2 regions of the Lysinibacillus sp. EB271-A1-10B genome follow, and region 1 is predicted to be linked to the other one. Evidence: riboswitches for the same ligand, from Rfam matches in the RefSeq annotation. Region 1 holds a riboswitch; the other holds the start of a gene.
What was found. A riboswitch is a leader RNA that binds a small molecule or an ion and turns the genes downstream of it on or off. The one in region 1 is predicted to bind glycine.

Region 1 (3,205 bases):
TTCATGAAGAGCACGATTTTTACGTTTATAGATGATATGAGAGATTAATATAATACTCCATACCCAGATAAAGCAAATGGCACTAATCGTTGTCACAACACTAAAGGCGTTTTCAGGCATTAATTTACTTAGTAATGCACCTACGGATACAACAATTGCAGATACAACAAGTGCGTTACTTGGTACACTGTTTTTATTGAGCTTTGCAAATGTTGGTGAAGCTTGCTTGTTGTTTCCAAGATTAAAGAGCATGCGGCTTGTAGAAAATAAACCACTATTACCAGCCGAGGCAGCAGATGTTAGAACGACAAAATTAATAATCCCTGCAGCAATTGGAATACCAGCTAGTGTAAATACTTGTACAAATGGACTACTAGAGGCAGACATTTCATGCCAAGGATTAATGCATAAAATAACAAATAGCGCCCCTACGTAGAATAATAAAATGCGTAATGGAATTTTGTTAATGGCAGAAGGAATATTCTTTTTAGGATCGGCCGTTTCAGCAGCGGAAACCCCTACTAGCTCGACACCAACAAAAGCGAAAACAACCATTTGGAATGCCATTAGGAACCCGTGTAGACCATTCGGGAATAACCCGCCATATGCCCAAAGATTTTCAACGGAAACTGTGCCAGCGCCTGTTTGAAAGCCTGTAAATATCATGAATAGTCCAATCACAATCAGTGCAACAATTGTAATGACTTTTATAAGTGCAAACCAAAATTCTAGTTCGCCAAATAGTTTTACAGTTAATAGATTCAACATTAGCAACAGGACTAAACAGCCAATTGCAGGCACCCATTGTGGAATGTCAAACCAATATTGTACATAAACGCCGACAGCAATAATATCTGCCATAGCGGTCATAATCCAGCAGAACCAGTATGTCCAACCGGTAATGTAACCTGCCCAAGGTCCTATGTATTCGGATGCAAAATCAGTAAATGATGTATAGCCAGCATTCGATAATAACAGTTCACCTAACGCCCGCATGACGAAAAATAAGGCAGTTCCGACAATTAGATAGGCGAAGATGATGGAAGGTCCTGCTAAAGCAATGGCTTTACCGGAGCCTAAAAATAAACCAGTACCGATTGTTCCGCCAATCGCAATGAGCTGCACATGGCGATTTTTTAATTCGCGTTTTAATTGTTGTTGTTGTTCCACGTTGCTCCCCCTCAAAGATACGTAATAACTATGACTGGAAATAAAAAAGAGACTAGTAGTGACACTAGTCTCGTAAACGACAGAATAACAAATACCCATAGCGAATGTTGTATGTAAAAAAGAAAACATTCGTGTGGTATAGCTTTCATGATGAAAGTTAATATTACTCCTCTGTCCTTTTGCCTGAGATAGTGAACCCTTCGGCGACGCAAAATGCGCTCTCTCCAGAACTGCTCCTGCTATAGTTTTATCCATAGCATTCATAGCTTGTATTGTATGTCTTGATGACATTATTTTAAGATATTATACATCCTATCAGTGCTACCATAAATATTCAAGGGTAAATTTCTGTCTTTTTCAGAAAAAAAGAAGATTGGAGTTCGTCTAGGTAAAAATTACACGAAAAATAGTATTTTTAGACATACGTTAAAATAGGGATAATATTTAATGTTTGGTATAAAGGTTAAAAAAGGCGAGGGACGAGTGAGGGAAGCAGCTAGAACTTTGATAAAGGAAGTTGAATGTGATGTGAGCAGTATATTGCCGCACGCGCTACTTTTTTCTGTTCAATAAGTTGTCAGACGTTAAACAATAAATATAATATAGTAGAAACTCAGAATTTTTTGCAAAAAGTAAACCATCTCATAGTCATTTGAGATGGTTTCTTCCTGTTTAAAACAAAGTGAGATAGGTATATATAAATAAATTACCTTAGATTTCGCGAGTATATTTATTTATAGTAGTCACTTATGCCTTAACGACTTTTTGAAATTATTTTTTAGACTTTATTTTACCTGTCCAAGTACGGAAGCCGCCTTGAAGTTGGTAAATTTGGTTGTAGCCACGTTTTTTAAGAAATAGAGCAGCACGTGCGCTACGGCCTGTATTTTGACAGTATAAATATACTGGTAAATCTGGGCGAATTTCTTTGTGACGTTGACGTAGAGTTGTTGAAGGAACATTACGTGCACCAAGAATGTGACCTGCATCAAATTCTTTTTGCTCACGTACGTCGATAAGCTGCGCTTTACGATAGCCTTCAATAAATTGTTCTTGTGTTAGGTTTGTTACGGCTTTTTTTAGTCGTAGGGCATTGATACCGATATATGCAATTACGACTACTAAAATAACACCGATTGTGATAAGTATGTTTAACAAAATTTCTTACCCCTTTCTATCTTCTTTATTATTATAAAAGATGCGCTAGCGATAGTCCAATGAGTTTGATAAAATTAATTAGATTGTGGCTAGAATTAATCTATCTATATGTATGGATGTTATTAGTGAAATGTCACAGAATCATGCTACTCCATTTTTAGATTTGGGTGGATGATACTTCAATAAAGAATAGAACTAAACGCAGAGTGTCAAAATTTTGAGAAACATTAATTTTTGGCTCATCACCATGAGTAGGATGGCATTTGCTAAAACGTATGCGATATATAGGTTGATTGGAGTGAAGGCAGGGCGACTCCTCGGGGATTAGCGATAGGGGAACGAAGGCTAAGAGCATCACATCCTGTGATAACGCCTTCGTGACCAACATCCTGTTGGCCCAAGCGGCTCATCGGTCGTCCCCAGAGAAAGAGCCCGGCCGGAACGGAAATCAACCACTCGCTATAGGGATGAGCCTTATTTTGTACACATTCGCAAAAGGTAAAGCCTCCGGCTGATGTCACGGAATCGAAAAGGATTTCTTTGTGCAAGCACAAAGCCGATTCCCGACGCATTTATGCCGAGGCATAAATGATTAATTGTAGGAGATGAAAATATGACAACTTGGTATTTTCTAAATTCAGGGAAATGTAGCCCATCTTTCAATATGGCATTAGACGAAGCATTACTTGATTGGCATAGTGAAGGTTTAATTCCACCGGTTATTCGTTTTTATGAGTGGGAGCCAGCAACTCTTTCGATTGGCTATTTTCAACAAGCGAAAAGAGATATTAATCTAGAAGCGGTGCGAGAACAAGGGCTAGGCTTTGTTCGTCGTCCAACAGGTGGTAGAGCCGTTTTACATGAACATGAATTGACA
Region 2 (3,205 bases), on a different contig from region 1:
CATTTGTGGAAACGATATTATCAGTAGTCATTGTTATGTTAGTATGCACGACATTAATACCAATTAGCTATACGATGAAAACGACTCTTTATAACAAGAAGTTGGAGGTGTTCGCAGCTGAAACGGCCTATGAAGGCTTAAAGCATTACCGCAATCTACAACAAACAGAAGGCACTAAAACCATTGATAATATAGAATTTCAGTGGTTTATGAATGGACAAGGGGTATGCGTAAGTTTTCAAAATACGCGGGAATTACGTAAAAAATGTATACAACTGACAGGTGAAGTTGATGAATGAGCGAGGCTACACATTATTAGAAGCGATGTTTCAATTAGTTGTTTTTGTGCTTATTGCCCATCTTGTTGTGTTTATTATGCTTTGGTTTGCTGAAATGAAAACAACGATGCTAACTGATGAGCAATCAAAGTGGGAGCTTTTTGTTTATGATTTGAATATGTATGTAAGTGATATTTCATCTTTTACACTTCGAAAGGATCAAAAGAGAATAACCTTCCAGGCCGCAGATACCATTCATAATATTGATTGTTACAGCAATATAATTCGTGATCAAGTAAATGGTGGTCATGTACCAATGCTAGTTGGTATTACTAAATGCCAGTTCCGATATGAAAAAGATATGTTAACAGTAGCTGTTGAACTTCCAAGTGGTAGTAAAAAGGAGCGAACTTTCTATGTTCCAGTTTTTGAAAAATGACAGAGGGGCTATTTTTTTAATCGCAATTGGATTATTATTTTTTGTAACTACTTTTGTCCTTACGTTTTGTACGTCTTATGAGATTCAGTTTCGAACATATGATGGCCTAGAAAAGCTCAATGTTCGAGCTACGATAAATTTATTAGGACAAATTTTGTCAGACAGTGTAGAATCGTAGTTATAAGAAGGTGATTCGAATGCGAAAAATATATTTAGTTGGTTTTATGGGCTCCGGGAAAAGTGCGTTAGGAAGACGTTTAAGCTATTTGTTAAAGATGCCCTATTACGATATGGATCATGAGATTGTTCGACAGCAGGGTATGACAATTCCGCAAATATTTGAAAAATACGGAGAAGCACGTTTTCGGGAAATAGAAACAGAATTTTTGAAAAACTTCCGGGACGAAGCTTGTATTATTTCAACAGGTGGTGGAGTCGCAATTAATGCTGAAAATCGAAAAATAATGAGACGCAGTGGGCTCGTGTTTTTTTTAGATGCGACATTCGAAGATATATACAAACGAATACAGCATGATCCGAACAGACCGATTGTACAGAGCTCGACGAAAGAAGAGTTAGAGCAGCTGTATCATTACAGAAGAAAGTTCTATCGTGAAGTAGGACATATACAAGTGTTAACAGAGGGGCGAACAATCCGCCAAATTCTTGAGTATTTAGTATTCCAAGTTAAAAGGCTAAAAAGCGAACATTGATGTATCGTTAATACTTAAATGTTCGTTTTTTAACATAAAATAAAAAATGATTGCCTTTTCAATGCAATTAATGTTAGGATATAGACAAAAGTTACTTAATGTTCATTGAATACTAAATAGTACCAAGTTGAAACTTGGGCGGATGATTGTACGGGGAGAGCACGTATAGACGTCACCGAAGGAGCAAATAGCAAAATGTTATGAATCTCTCAGGTAAAAGGACTCGTATAAGACGCAACTCTGGAGAGTGCTGTAGTACTACAGCCACCAAAGGGGAAAGCCGGCTGATTGGCATTGTATGTATGCGAGTCAGTCTGGTGTAACTTTCAGGTGCAAGGACAGAGAATCCCGAAAAGGGGTTCGTCTGTCTTTTTTTATGTCTAAATGTTTTACCTAATGTTGTTCGTTTTTCTTTATTTGGATGAACAAACAAGGGAAGCATGACTGTACAAAAAAACAGACGAACTACTATAAGTAAATATGTAACGAACAATAAGGGGGCAAAAACAATGACAGAATTAAAACGCACACCTCTATTTGAAGAATATGCAAAACATGGTGGTAAAACAATTGACTTCGGTGGATGGGAATTACCAGTGCAGTTCTCTTCTATTAAAGAAGAGCATGATGCAGTACGTAATCGTGCTGGCTTATTTGATGTATCACATATGGGTGAGATTTTAGTAACTGGACCTAATTCACTAGAGTTTTTACAAAACCTTTTGACAAATGATATTTCTAAGATTGCAGTAGGTCAAGCGCAATATAATGCAATGTGCTATGAAGATGGTGGTGTTGTCGATGATTTATTAACGTATAAATTAGCAGACAATCATTATTTATTATGCGTGAACGCGGCAAATATTGAAAAAGATTATGATTGGATGATGGAAAATCAACATCAATATGATGTAACGATAGACAACCAATCAGAGGCTTATGCACAAATTGCCCTTCAAGGTCCATTAGCAGAAGAAGTTCTTCAAACATTAACAGATACTGATTTACAAACGATTAAATACTTCCGTTTCCAAGCAGATGTTGAAGTTGCTGGTCATAAAGCATTAGTATCTCGTAGCGGTTACACAGGAGAAGATGGCTTTGAACTATATGGCTCTCCAGAAGATATTAAAGCATTATGGGGTAAAATCTTAGAGGCTGGAAAAGACAAAGGTGTAGTTCCTGCAGGTTTAGGCTGCCGTGATACACTTCGTTTTGAAGCAGGTCTTCCATTATACGGGCAAGAGCTATCAGCGACAATTTCACCTCTTGAGGCTGGTATTGGTTTTGCTGTGAAGTTAAATAAAGAGGGCTTTAATGGTCATGAGGCATTAGTGGCACAAAAAGAAACTGGGCTGTCACGTAAAATTGTGGGTATTGAAATGATTGATAAAGGAATTCCTCGCCATGGCTACAAAGTGTTGAAGGATGGTAAGGAAATCGGTGAAGTGACAACAGGTACACAACTTCCTTCTTCTAAACGAAATGTTGGTCACGCATTAATTGACAGTCAATTCGCAACTATCGGAACTGAATTGGAAATTGAAATTCGTGGTAAGCACTTAAAAGTAGTAACAGTTGAAACACCGTTTTACAAGCGTTCAAAATAAAAGTTGAAAAGAGGGACCTACATTTATGAAACATCGTTATTTACCAATGACGGAGCAAGATAAACAAGAAATGTTAGACGTAATCGGTGTATCCTCAGTTGATGCGTTATTTGAGGATATTCCAGAAAAAGTACGTTTTAAAGGCCTATATGATATTAAAGAAGC

Region 2: another riboswitch for glycine. It lies ahead of gcvT (glycine cleavage system aminomethyltransferase GcvT); the one in region 1 lies ahead of AC3WSK_RS08720 (amino acid permease).

The regions. Positions count from the first base shown of each region.
Region 1 covers NZ_JBYTDL010000004.1:274,361-277,565, reverse strand. The annotation lists gene AC3WSK_RS08720 (amino acid permease) at 1-1,170, opposite strand, end outside; glycine riboswitch at 1,332-1,408, opposite strand; gene AC3WSK_RS08715 (rhodanese-like domain-containing protein) at 1,942-2,328, opposite strand; gene AC3WSK_RS08710 (lipoate--protein ligase family protein) at 2,942-3,205, shown strand, end outside.
Region 2 covers NZ_JBYTDL010000032.1:34,022-37,226, reverse strand. The annotation lists gene AC3WSK_RS24330 (hypothetical protein) at 1-299, shown strand, start outside; gene comGF (competence type IV pilus minor pilin ComGF) at 292-717, shown strand; gene AC3WSK_RS24320 (hypothetical protein) at 695-895, shown strand; gene AC3WSK_RS24315 (shikimate kinase) at 915-1,430, shown strand; glycine riboswitch at 1,573-1,665, shown strand; gene gcvT (glycine cleavage system aminomethyltransferase GcvT) at 1,940-3,040, shown strand; gene gcvPA (aminomethyl-transferring glycine dehydrogenase subunit GcvPA) at 3,066-3,205, shown strand, end outside.